DNA from 2 places in the Hydrogenophaga sp. 5NK40-0174 genome. Region 1 is predicted to be linked to the other one. Evidence: riboswitches for the same ligand, from Rfam matches in the RefSeq annotation. Region 1 holds a riboswitch; the other holds the start of a gene.
The links. A riboswitch is a leader RNA that binds a small molecule or an ion and turns the genes downstream of it on or off. The one in region 1 is predicted to bind S-adenosylhomocysteine.
Positions count from the first base shown of each region.

Region 2: it holds a riboswitch for S-adenosylhomocysteine, as region 1 does, so the genes downstream of both, metH (methionine synthase) here and ahcY (adenosylhomocysteinase) in region 1, are expected to answer to the same signal.

Region 1 covers NZ_BAABWG010000004.1:273,951-280,659, reverse strand. The annotation lists gene ABWV89_RS14650 (autotransporter family protein) at 1-1,460, opposite strand, end outside; gene ABWV89_RS14645 (hypothetical protein) at 1,459-1,611, shown strand; gene metF (methylenetetrahydrofolate reductase [NAD(P)H]) at 2,070-2,900, opposite strand; gene ABWV89_RS14635 (TlyA family RNA methyltransferase) at 2,922-3,686, opposite strand; gene ahcY (adenosylhomocysteinase) at 3,789-5,225, opposite strand; S-adenosyl-L-homocysteine riboswitch at 5,399-5,505, opposite strand; gene ABWV89_RS14625 (LysE family translocator) at 5,575-6,201, opposite strand; gene ABWV89_RS14620 (FG-GAP repeat domain-containing protein) at 6,305-6,709, opposite strand, start outside.
Region 2 covers NZ_BAABWG010000003.1:521,381-528,089, forward strand. The annotation lists gene ABWV89_RS11975 (methyl-accepting chemotaxis protein) at 1-192, shown strand, start outside; gene ABWV89_RS11980 (chemotaxis protein CheW) at 236-757, shown strand; gene ABWV89_RS11985 (CheR family methyltransferase) at 754-1,569, shown strand; gene ABWV89_RS11990 (chemotaxis protein CheD) at 1,566-2,099, shown strand; gene ABWV89_RS11995 (protein-glutamate methylesterase/protein-glutamine glutaminase) at 2,096-3,157, shown strand; S-adenosyl-L-homocysteine riboswitch at 3,197-3,331, shown strand; gene metH (methionine synthase) at 3,359-6,136, shown strand; gene ABWV89_RS12005 (SDR family NAD(P)-dependent oxidoreductase) at 6,265-6,709, shown strand, end outside.

The DNA of each region.
Region 1 (6,709 bases):
TTCATGGGCTGCACCCACAGCTGGCGGCCGCCCGTGTTGTACTCGCGGCCCTGGTAGCTGAAGCTGCCGCCGTAGCTCACGGGTGCGCCCACGGAGGACGCACCTGCCGCTGCGCCGGAGCCCATGAGTGCAGCGCCCATGTCGCCGTGCATGAGCGGCATGCTCTGGCCAACGGCCGCCGCCAATGCCCTCTGCGTGGGCAGCTTGCCCAAAGCCGTGACGACCTTGTCCCAGTCATCACCGCGCGCACCGCCCACAACATAGGTGTCCATCACGCGAGCAGCAGGCACGCCGCTGATTAAACCATTGGCAATGGTGGCAGGAACCAGAATTGATTGAGGAACGCTGGCTGTTGCCGTCGCGGTACCCCGTGAATCACCAGAGCTACTGCCGCTACTGCCGCTACTGCCGCTTGAGCTGGTGACTTCATCGGATGGCGACGAGGAGACCAGTTCAACCACCAGATTGACACCATCCTGTGCTTCGTCGTATCTGAAATCAAACAAGGCGCTGTTGTCGATGACTTCAGGCGTTCCACCGGATTGGTTGACGAAACCGCCTTCCGCCAACAGAACACGGTCCAGCACATCGCCATTGGCCAAAGTATTGGCGGCTGCAACGTCGACACCGAAGCTGGCGCCGGGTTCCAGGGTCACACTGCCGGCAACGGACAGTCGTCCGTAGCTGGCGCTACTGCTGGCCCCTACAGTGAGACGACCAGTTTGCCGGTACGCGCCACCCACTTGTGCGGCAACGCCTTCAGGCACATACACGGTGCCTTCATTTGAAAACCCTTGGGTGGTCCGGATCGTGTGCGATGTGCCCTTGATCCGCAAGGTGCCGCCCGACCGAACGTTGAAGCTACCGCTATTGAACGTGTTCTCAGTAGAAAAATCTGCTCCGCTGAGCACGTTGACAGAGCCGTCACCTGTCCCTGCGACGCCGCTAACCGGATTGAAAACAGCGCCCGTGATACGGCCAGATGAGCCTACCAAGTTGATCGTGGTGTCTCTGGTGGCGATGATGCCGTCGATCAGCCCTGCATTGTTCAGTTCAGTCAGTTGCCCATCGGCACCCAGAGAGATCGCGGCCCAGTCATCACTACTGCGGAGTACTCCACCCGCGTGGTTATTCAAGGTTTCAAGCCGACCAAAAACATGCAATGCGTTCCCGATAAGCGGAAACGGAGGAGTGACTTCAATCAGGCCATGGTTATCCAGCCGTCCCAGTGCGGCGCCAGAGTCCACTCTCACGCCATATAGACGCGACGTTATTTGCCCGTGGTTGACTACCGAACCAAACGACGTACCTTCATAAAGTCTGACAGCCACGTTGACGCCCGCCTCTATCCGCCCCTCATTGACGATCACGCCGTCGCCTATACCCGTCACGGACACTGGCACCGTTGGGAAGCTGATCACGCCAGTCGATTCTACGGTCAGGCTTTCGGTCGCATCCATGAGGCAAGCATCGCCACTGACATCCGTCGAAACCACCAGCGGCGAAGTGCCTGCACAGGCACCTGTGGCCGCCATGGTGCTGGGGTTCGTGCAGGCGCCGACAACGACACAAACGATTGCGGCGGCCCTGACCCTGACGGAGCGACGGTGACGCGGATTGCTCATGGCTGGTGCTACTGGCCTTGCTCTGTTCTGGAAGCCAGGCGTCATTTGAAAATCGCGAGTCATCTCCTCATCTCCGATCGACAGCCGAACGAAGGTGAGCAGCCGCGCTCACCAACCGATACAACGGGAATTGCGAGCAATGCGTGCTGGGTCTCACATCAAGACGATGCGCCCAGTAGCACATTGTTACGAACAGACAAGTTTAACCGTTGGCTACTCGCTGACAAGCGCAGTTGTCTCTCGTGGGCTCTTCAAGGAATGCACATCGAGCTCTTCACCCCACCAGGACAACGACGGCTCGGGCAAGCCCTGCGACTCCAGGCAACATGCACAGGTGCATCAGGCACAGCTCCGGTGCCACGTCCTTCGAGCGGACGCAGCCTTCACCGAACAGCTTGACGTTTGGAGTATTTTTCCGCCTGGCTGCGACTGTTCCATGCCCTGTCAGGACGGCAGACGACGCAGCAAACCCATGGTCGCTTCGCTCTGGTTCATGGTGTAGAAATGCAGCGCTGGCGCACCGCCCTTGACCAATTGCTCGCACAAGCGGGACACCACGTCCAGACCAAACACCTTGATAGAGGCCGTGTCGTCCCCGAAGGACTGCAGCCGCAAACGCACGTATCGCGGAATCTCGGCGCCACACGCATCGGAGAAGCGCAGCAATTGCGTGCTGCTGGTGATGGGCATGATGCCTGGCACGATGGGCGCTTCCACGCCGAGCTTGCGCGCTTCATCGACAAAACGGAAGTAGGCGTCGGCGTTGAAGAAGTACTGCGTGATGGCCGAATCGGCACCTGCCTTCATCTTGGTGGCAAAAGCCTTGAGGTCCGACTCGGGAGATTTGGCCTGCGGATGAACTTCAGGGTAGGCCGCCACTTCGATGTGGAAGTCACGACCGGTTTCCTCACGGATGAAGGCCACCAGATCGCTGGCGTACTGAAAATGCCCGCCCATGCCATAACCGCTGGGCAAATCGCCACGCAAGGCCACCAGACGTTTGACGCCCATGGCTTTCAGCTCGGCCAGCTGCTCGCGCACGGTATCGCGCGTGGCACCAATGCAGGAGAAGTGCGACGCGGCTTCCACGCCTTCGCCGATGATCTCCTTGACGGCATCGAAGGTACCCTTCTGGGTGGAACCGCCCGCACCATAGGTGACGGAGCAAAACTCCGGTTTGAGCGTGTACAGCTCCTGGCGATACCCTCGCAGCTTCTCCACCCCGGCTGGCGTCTTGGGTGGGAAGAACTCAAAACTCAATGGAACCGCTGTCATCGGTTTTCCCTCACTCTTTCTTCACTTCATTTTTGATCGCGTGGCTTGGCCGCGCCTGGCCCACACAAAAAATTCCCGGTTGCCATCACCGCCGGTGATGCCGCTCTCGAAATAGTCAATGCATCGCAAGCCATGGTCATCACATGCCTGGCGAATGCGTGCCTCCACCAACGGATAGCTGCTGGCCGACTTCACCAGACCACCTTTGCCAATGTGCTCGGGCCGCAATTCGAATTGCGGCTTGACCAGCATCAGCAGGCTGGCATCTTCGGCCATCAACGGCACCAGCGCGGGCCAGACCAGCGTCTGGGAGATAAAGGACAAGTCTCCCACCACCAGACCGAACGGGCCATCCACTTGCGCCTGGCTCAACTCGCGGGCGTTGCACTTCTCAATGCAGGTAACGCGGGCATCTTGCCGTAGCTTGGGGTGCAACTGGTCTTGCCCCACGTCCACGCCCACCACCGAAGCAGCCCCAGCGTGCAGCAGGCAATCGGTGAAACCACCGGTGCTCTGCCCCACATCCAGACAAGCCAGCCCTTTGACTGACAGGCCGGTGTGATTGAGCGCCGCTTCCAGCTTCAAGCCACCACGAGACACGTAACGCGCCTCGGCAACGTCCTGCAACTCCAGCTCCGCATGGTCAGGCAGCGCTTCACCATTCTTGGAGACCGCCTTCCAGTCGCCACCAGGCAAGCGCCACCGAACCCCCGCACCAATCAGGCGCTGGGCTTGCGAGCGCGAAGCCGCGAGGCCCCGCTCAACGAGCAAATGGTCAACACGCACGGTCGAATGCCACAGACAACTGCGAGGGCGCCGTGGGTCCGGCTCCGCCGGCCCACCAGCGCCGCCCCCTTGAGGGGGTCGCGCGCAGCGCGGCGGGGGTGCTCAATACCGATACGTGTCGGGCTTGTAAGGCCCCTGCTTCGGCACGCCGATATACGCCGCCTGCGCATCCGTCAGCTCCGTCAGCATCGCACCGACCTTGATCAGGTGCAGGCGCGCCACTTTCTCGTCCAGGTGCTTGGGCAGCACATAGACCTTGCCCACGTCGTAGCCATCTGCGTGCGTGAACAGCTCCACCTGCGCAATGGTCTGATTGGCAAAGGAGTTGGACATCACGAAGCTGGGGTGGCCCGTGCCGCAGCCCAGGTTCACCAGGCGACCCTTGGCGAGCAGGATGATGCGCTTGCCATCAGGGAAGATCACGTGATCCACCTGCGGTTTGATCTCTTCCCACTGGCAGTTCTGCTCCAGCTTGGCCACCTGAATTTCGTTGTCGAAGTGACCGATGTTGCAGACGATGGCCTGATCTTTCATGGCGGCCATGTGGTCATAGGTGATGACGTCGCGGTTGCCGGTGGTGGTGACGAAAATGTCGGCCTTGTCGGCAGCCCATTCCATGGTCACAACCTTGAAGCCTTCCATGGCGGCTTGCAGGGCGTTGATCGGGTCGATCTCGGTGACCCACACCTGGGCGCTCAGTGCACGCAGCGCCTGAGCGGAACCCTTGCCCACATCCCCGTAGCCACAAACCACGGCCACTTTGCCGGCCACCATCACGTCGGTGGCGCGCTTGATGCCGTCCACCAGCGACTCACGGCAGCCGTACAGGTTGTCGAACTTGCTCTTGGTGACCGAGTCATTGACGTTGATGGCGCGGAACAGCAAAGTGCCCTTGGCGGACATTTCGTTGAGGCGGTGAACACCAGTGGTGGTTTCTTCGGTCACACCAATGATCTCGGCGCTCTTGCGGCTGTACCAGGTGCTGTCTTCTGCCAGCTTGGCCTTGATGGCGGCAAACAGAATGGTCTCCTCTTCGCTACCGGGATTGGCCAGCACGGAGGGATCTTTCTCGGCATCCTTGCCCAGGTGCAGCAGCAGCGTCGCATCGCCACCGTCATCCAGAATCATGTTCGGGCCTTCGCCTGCTTCGCCCTTGGCCGCGAATTCAAAAATGCGGTGGGTGTAGTCCCAGTAGTCCTTGAGGGTTTCACCCTTGACAGCGAACACAGGCGTGCCGCTGGCTGCAATGGCAGCAGCAGCGTGGTCTTGTGTTGAGAAGATGTTGCAAGAGGCCCAGCGCACTTCGGCGCCCAGCGCTTGCAGCGTCTCGATCAGCACAGCGGTCTGGATCGTCATGTGCAGCGACCCGGTGATGCGCGCGCCTTTCAGCGGCTGCTTGGCGGCGAATTCTTCGCGAATGGCCATCAGACCGGGCATTTCGGTCTCGGCAATCTTGATTTCCCTGCGGCCCCAGTCGGCCAGGCCGATATCGGCGATCACGCAATCGGCGTTGACGGTGTTTTTCAGCGGTGCATTCATTTGCTCAGCTCCATGAGTCAATCAGACATTCAAACAGACGAACCTGGCCCATCCAGGATGGGTCAAGACCAGTCCACCGACGGCAAAGCGCACCTGAAGCAACAGACCTTGTCACCAGGCAGTGGGCAAACGGGAGGGGGGGAGAGAACCTCAGCCGCTCACCTCACTCGTACAGTGGATGAGCGTCGTTGCGAAGAAAAGGGTCCGAGCCTCACGTTTCGCGGCCTTCCCTGGCGCAACGCCGGGGCGGGGTGGAAACGCTGCAACGCTCCTCGGATAGGACAGATTCTACCCGAGGCATTGCGCCTGACAAGACGGCCAAAGTTTCAAATTGCCGGCAAAAGATCAGTCAAACGTGGTCATCGGCCAGCGCCAGACGCACACCGAGCCCGGCAAATGCGGCCGCAAAGCTGCGGCGCAACCAATTCTGGACACGCTCAGAGGCAACGACATGCTGGCGAAACAGATCTGCCAGGAGCGCATACACCACGAACACCACCAGGGTCATGAGCATGAACACGCCACTGAGCGTGACGAGAGGCAACAGTGGAGCGGCCAGATCCGTCGGCACAAACTGGGGCAAGAAAGCCAGAAAGAAGACCGACAGTTTGGGGTTGAGCACGTTGATCAAGGCGCCTCGTGTGGCCACAGAGCGTGCGTCCACTGAGGACGCTGCCGCATCTGCGTTCAGCACAAACCCGGAGCGGTCGCGCCAGGTGCCCCACGCCATGTAGAGAAGATATGCCGCGCCCGCATATTTGAGCAACTGGAACGCCAGAGCACTGGTGTGGAGCAAGGCAGCCAGGCCCAGCACGGTGGCCAACAGGTGCGGAACGATACCCAAGGTACAACCCACCGCCGCCCAGAAACCACCGGAGCGTCCGCTCATCAGCGCCTGCGAGACGGTGTAAATGACACCGGTTCCCGGGATCAGGACCACGACCAAGGACGTCAGCAGAAATTCGAGGGACAGCATGAGTCAGCTCCAGACAAAGTGCGTTACCTGCCATTATGAACAACACAGCGCGCCACCCGGTCGCCAGACCTGTGCGACACTGCCGCGATTCTCTGCCCGCAGATCACTTCAGGTAATCAGGTTGCAGACCGCAATCGAGCGCTGCCATGACATGGGCCGGGGTGAAATCCTCTTCAAAGCGCCAGGCGACGACCTGCAGTTCTGGCCAGGTCAGCTCGACTGCCAGCATTTCCGCGACGCCAGACCGTTGCCATGGAAACGACGTCAGGATCATTTCCGGCCCGCGGCCACAGTTGCGGATGCCACTCAGAATTTCTCGATCGCCGATTCTGTGATTGGTAAGGCCACGTGCGCCCGCGATCGGTACGAGCTTGTCTCCGCGCAATTCGACAACACGCAAACTGCCTGTCAAATGCGGAGTCTCGACATAGGCAATTTCTGCCTTGCCGTCGCTGGTGAAATCAGCCGCTCCAATTGGCGCCAGCCAGCGATTGGGCCGGCCGAGAAA
Region 2 (6,709 bases), on a different contig from region 1:
CAGGCCGGGCAGCTGTTGCAGGCGGTCTCCTTCTTCGGCAACGGGCAGGGCAGTGGCCACGCCCGGGACGATGGTCACGGAAGTGCCAAAGGCCGTGGCGCAGCGCCTGCGCGTGCAGCCAAGCGTCTCAACGGCATGGGCACTGCGCCTGCGCCAGAGCTCGCCGCCTCCGGCAACTTCCGCCCTTACTGAAACCAGATCCGGCCCTTCAACAGCCAGAACGGGAGGCTCATTCATGAGCACAGACCAAGTGACCCTGCCTGACGAGCAGGAAACCGACACCACCCAGGTGCTGACCTTTCACCTGGGCCAGGAGACTTTCGCCATGAACATCGGGTCGGTGCGCGAGATCATTCAGTACGGCTCCATCACCTCGGTGCCGCTGATGCCGGAGTTTGTCCGCGGAGTGATCAACCTGCGCGGAGCCGTGGTGCCGGTGATCGACCTGCACTCTCGCTTTGGCCGTTCGCTGGGCCAGGTGGGCAAGAAGACCTGCGTGGTGATCTTCGATGCCTCCCGAAACGGAGAGCGGGCAGAGATCGGCTTGCTGGTCGACTCGGTGAGCGAGGTTGTGGATGTGCCCACCGACAGCATCGAGCCAGCCCCGGGTTTCGGAACGACCGTGCGACGGGACTTCATCTTCGGCATCGGAAAGATCGATGGCGAGTTCGTCACGATTCTGGATCCGGAGAAAGCATTTGATGTGGACGACATGGCGCGGCTTTGCGAAAGCGCGCAGGAAGCGGTGGCCGCATGACCCCGTTGCGTGACACCACCTTCCGCAAGATCGTCAACCTCATGCACGAGATCTGCGGCCTGTCCTTCCCGGACAGCAAAAAGCCATTGATCGCTTCACGCCTGGCCCCGCGCATCCAGCGCCTGGGCATGGAAGACTACGATGAGTACGTGAGCCTGATCGATTCGCCCCAGGCGGGCGGCGAGCTGCAGATGGCCATCGATCTGCTGACCACGAACGAGACCTACTTCTTTCGCGAGCAGCCTCATTTCGACCTGATGGAGCGCGACCTGATCGAGCGCAAGCTGCGCAATGTCTCGGTCTGGAGTGCCGCGTCCTCCTTTGGCGACGAGGCCTACAGCATTGCCATGCTCCTGGGCGACCTGCAACGCAAGGGCACGATCGATCCTCACTGGTCGATTCTGGGCACAGACATCAGCGACCGCGTCTTGCGCGCCGCCACGCAGGCGGTGTTTCCGGAAGACCGCATGCGCGAGGTATCTGACGAAAGGCTCAAGCGCTATTGTCTCAAGGGCGAGGGCGAATCCGAAGGCCTGGTGCAGATCAAGCCCACCTTGCGGGAGAACGTGCACTTCGGGCGCCTGAACCTGACCGAGCCGATTGAGGATCTGGGTCCGTTCGATGTGGTTTTTCTTCGCAATGTGCTCATCTACTTCGATGGGCCGACAAAAGTGGAAGTGGTCGAACGGGTCACGTCCAGGCTCAAGCCGGGAGGGCTGTTCTTCATCGGAACGGCTGAAGGCCGCGTCAAGACAAAAACACGTCTCACCCCGCTCGGCCCCGGCGCGTTCCGCAAAGAGGCCGACGAATGAACGCGCTCGTCTCGAGCTATCGCCGGCGCACTGATCAGGCCATACTGCAGCAGGAGTCGCTTGGCCGGGTGTACGTGGTGCACCCGGGACAGGTGGCCACGGCCATGGCGGGTGAGCGCCTGGAGACTTTGCTGGGCTCTTGTGTGTCGGTCATTCTCACCGACCCTCGCCGCACCATTGGTGCGATGTGCCATATCGTCCATGTGGGCGTGCGAGGGGGCTCCGGCCACCTCAACGCTGCACACGGTTCGGTGGCGCTGCAGACCATGGAAGACATGTTGATGTCCGTGGGTGTCAACCCCGGCATGTGCCATGCCTACGTCTACGGTGGAGGAAACCAGTTTCCTACCTTGTACCGCCGCACCCATGTGGGCGCAAACAATGTTGCATGGGTGATGCACGCCTTGCAGCGCAAGCACATTCACATCGTGCATGCCGACGTCGGCGGTGAAGTCTACCGCCGGGTCCGCTGGATGGTCGGGCACGGTGCGCCTGACGTCAGTGCCACACCCATTCAGGGAGAAGAATGATGAGCATTCAGGTCTATGTGGTGGATGATTCCGCCGTGGTGCGGCAGACCATCATGCACTTGCTCGAGGGCGACCCCGAGCTGGAGCTGATCGGCAGTGCTCCCAACCCGCTGCTGGCCAAGCCAGCCATCGAGAAGCGGCCGCCTGACGTATTGCTGCTCGACATCGAGATGCCTGGCATGGACGGCTTGACGTTCCTGCGGCAGATCATGGACAGCAGCCCGATCCCGACGGTCATCTGCTCAACTCTGACGACCGATGGCAGCCGAATGGCGCTCGATGCGCTCGCTGCCGGTGCGGTGGCCGTGGTGGCAAAGCCCCGAATCGGCCTCAAACAGTTCCTCGAGGAATCCCGGCGCGAGCTGACCCAGACACTCAAGTCCGCCGCGCGGGCACGCCCCAGGCGGGTGAGTGCGCCTGTGGCAGGGCCGGCCAGCACGGCCGCCGCTGCCAAAGCGCCCGCTGCGGTGCTCCACGCGCTGTCGGTGAACAAACCGGTGGTCATCGGAGCATCCACCGGAGGCACCCAGGCCATCGAATCGGTGCTGACGGGATTGCCGGCCGACTGCCCGGGCATGGCCGTTGTGCTCCACATGCCGGAGAAATTCACCGCCATGTATGCCCAGCGCCTGGACACCTTGTGCGCCATGCGGGTCAAGGAGGCGAGAGACGGCGACCGGCTCGAGCGTGGACAGGTGCTCATTGCACCGGGTGGGCGGCACATGCAGCTGCGCAAGGCGGCGGGCCAGTATTTTGTGGCCATCGCTGACGGGCCTCCCGTCAATCGCCACAAGCCTTCGGTGGATGTGCTGTTCCGCTCCGCGGCGGATTGTGCCGGCAGGGATGCGCTGGCCATCATCCTCACCGGCATGGGCGACGACGGCGCACGTGGCATGAAGGCGATGCACGACCTTGGCGCCCGCACCGTGGCGCAGGATGAAACCACCTGTGTGGTGTACGGCATGCCCAAGGAGGCGGTAGCGCTCGGGGCGGTGGACCGCGTGGTGCCGCTGCACCATGTGGCCGAGAACATCGTCGCTTTTGACGCACGCGGCTGAGCGGGTGGTCATTGCCACGCAAGCCGGCTAAAATCATGGTCCCTCAAGGAGCGCTGCAGCGCCCGGCCTGCATGGCCAGGCGTCAGGCTTGAGTGAAGTGGCCTGCCGTTCAGGCGTCAGGCCCGCCGCAACACCCATGGGTGTCATGCGGTTGACCAACGGCGCTCACCAGCTATTGCCGTTCCGTTACTGGTGAGCCCCATGTCCGTTGATCCTGTCGATTCCACCTCTTCTGCCTCTGCGCCTGTCCCGCCGGTCGTCGTGCGCCCCATGCTGCTCTCCGGCCTGGAGCCGCTGAGCATTGGCGAGGACAGCCTGTTCGTCAACGTCGGCGAGCGCACCAACGTCACCGGCTCCAAAGCGTTTGCCCGCATGATCCTGGAGGGGCGCTATGAAGACGCCCTGGCGGTGGCCCGTCAACAGGTGGAAAACGGCGCCCAGATAGTCGACATCAACATGGACGAGGCCATGCTCGACAGCAAGGCCGCCATGGTGCGCTTCCTCAATCTGATCGCCAGCGAACCCGACATCGCCCGCGTGCCGATCATGATCGACTCGTCCAAATGGGAAGTCATTGAAGCCGGCTTGCAGTGCATCCAGGGCAAGGGCGTGGTCAATTCCATCTCCATGAAGGAAGGCGTTGACGAGTTCAAGCGCCAGGCCCGGCTGATCCAGCGCTACGGCGCGGCCACTGTGGTGATGGCTTTTGACGAAAAGGGCCAGGCCGACACCTACGAGCGCAAGATCGAGATCTGCGAGCGTGCCTACCGCATCCTGGTCGATGAAGTCGGCTTTCCGCCCGAAGACATCATCTTCGACCCGAACATCTTCGCCATTGCCACCGGCATTGCCGAGCACGACAACTATGCGGTGGACTTCATCGAGGCCACGCGCTGGATCAAAGAGCACCTGCCCGGCGCCAAGGTCAGTGGTGGCGTGTCCAACGTGTCCTTCAGCTTTCGCGGCAACGAGCCGGTGCGCGAAGCCATTCACACCGTGTTCCTCTACCACGCCATCCAGGCGGGCATGGACATGGGCATCGTCAACGCCGGCATGGTCGGTGTGTACGACGAACTTGAGCCCGAGCTGCGCGAGCGTGTGGAAGACGTGGTGCTCAACCGCCGACCTGATGCCGGCGAGCGCCTGATCGAGATTGCCGAAAGCGCCAAGGGCGCTGCCAAGGACGACACCAAGAAGAATGAATGGCGCGGCCTGCCGATTCGCGAGCGGCTCACCCATGCACTGGTGCGCGGCATCAACGACCACATCACTGAAGACACGGAAGAGATGTGGCAACTCATCAGGGCCGATGGCGGACGCCCGCTGGCCGTGATCGAAGGCCCGCTGATGGACGGCATGAACGTGGTCGGCGACCTGTTCGGTGCCGGCAAGATGTTCCTGCCCCAGGTGGTCAAAAGCGCCCGCGTGATGAAGCAGGCCGTGGCCCACCTGATGCCCTACATCGAGGAAGAAAAGCGCCAGCTCGAAGCCGCCGGTGCCGATGTCCGCTCCAAGGGCAAGATTGTGATCGCCACCGTCAAGGGCGATGTGCACGACATCGGCAAGAACATCGTCACCGTAGTGCTCCAGTGCAACAACTTTGAGGTCGTCAACATGGGCGTGATGGTGCCCTGGCAGGACATCCTGACCAAGGCCAAGGAAGAGGGCGCCGACATCATCGGCCTCTCGGGTCTGATTACCCCCAGCCTCGAAGAAATGCAGGTGGTGGCAACCGAGATGCAGAAGGACCCTTACTTCCGCGACAAGGCGATGCCGCTGCTCATCGGTGGCGCCACCACCAGCCGCGTGCACACCGCGGTGAAGATTTCACCCCACTACACCGGCCCCGTGGTCTATGTGCCTGATGCCTCACGCAGCGTGAGCGTGGCCCAGGGCCTGATCGGCGACGGCCGCGTGCAGTACATCGCCGAGCTCAATGCCGACTACGAACGCGTTCGCCAGCAGCACGCCAACAAGAAAGTCGTGCCGATGTGGCCGCTGGAGAAGGCGCGTGCCAATGCCACGCCGGTGGACTTCTCCGTCGCGCCAGCTGTTCCCAAATTCATCGGTCGCCGCGTGTTCAGGAATTTCGACCTGGCCGAGGCCGCCAGGTACATCGACTGGGGCCCTTTCTTCCAGACCTGGGACCTGGCTGGCCCGTTCCCTGCCATCCTGGATGACGAGGTGGTGGGAGAGCAGGCGCGCAAGGTCTATGCTGACGCCCAGGCCATGCTCAAGAAGATCATCGAAGGGCGCTGGCTCACCGCCAATGCCGTGATTGGCCTGTACCCGGCCAACCGCGTGGATGACGATGACATCGCGATCTACGCCGATGAAACGCGTGCAGAACCCGTGATGACGTGGCACGGCCTGCGTCAGCAAACCGAGAAGCAGGAAATCGACGGCCCGGACGGAAAGCCGGTGATGCGTCCCAGTCGCTGCCTGGCCGACTTCATCGCGCCCAAAGGCGTTGCAGCCGACTACATCGGTCTTTTTGCCGTGACGGCTGGCATTGGTGCCGACAAGCGGGCCCAGGCTTTTGCCGATGCGCACGACGACTACAACGCCATCATGCTCAAGTCGCTGGCGGACCGGCTGGCCGAAGCCATGGCCGAATGCATGCATGAGCGCGTGCGAAAAGACTTGTGGGGCTATGCCGGTGGGGAGTCCCTGAGCAACGAAGAGCTGATCAAGGAAAAATATGTCGGCATCCGCCCGGCACCTGGCTATCCGGCTTGCCCGGATCACAGCGTCAAGGGGGCCATGTTTGACCTGCTGCAGGCGCAGGAAATCGGCATGGCACTGACGGAAAGCCTCGCCATGACACCGGCGGCCAGTGTCAGTGGCTTCTATTTCAGCCACCCGCAAAGCACTTATTTCAATGTGGGCAAGGTGGGCGATGACCAGGTGGCCGATCTGGCGCGGCGCAGCGGCGTCGATGAGTCGGCCTTGCGGACCCGCCTGGCACCGAATCTGTGATGGTTTGGCGCCGTTGGCGCCGAAAGTCTGAATTTGCGACGATGAGCCGGAAGGGTATATGCTGACCCTCGGCCCCTCATCGCGCAAAATGGCGACCTTGAACGTTCCTGCTGCCAAGGCCCATGACCATGACCGAGACCCCGAACGCCGCCCCTGCCACTTCCCCTGCCGCGGCACCTGCGTCCACCAAGCCGCGTTCGCTGGCGCTGGTGACGGGTGCTTCGTCCGGTATTGGTCACGATCTGGCTGAGGTGCTGGCCCGGGAGGGCTACGACCTGGTCATCACGGCGCGCCGGGCCGACGCCCTGGCATCCAATGCAGCCGAATGGGAGGCGCGCTACCGCACGCGTGTCCATGTGGTGGCGGTCGATCTTCAACAGCCGGATGGGCCACAGCAGCTGTTTGATCAGGTGCAGGCGGCTGGTTTGCGCCCCCGGATCCTGGTCAACAACGCCGGTGTGGGCGTGTTTGGCACGTTCAAAGACACCCCGATGGGCCCGGATCTCGGGCTGATGCAGCTCAATATGACCAGCCTGGTGGCTGTGACCAAACTGTTCTTGCCGGGTGTTCTGG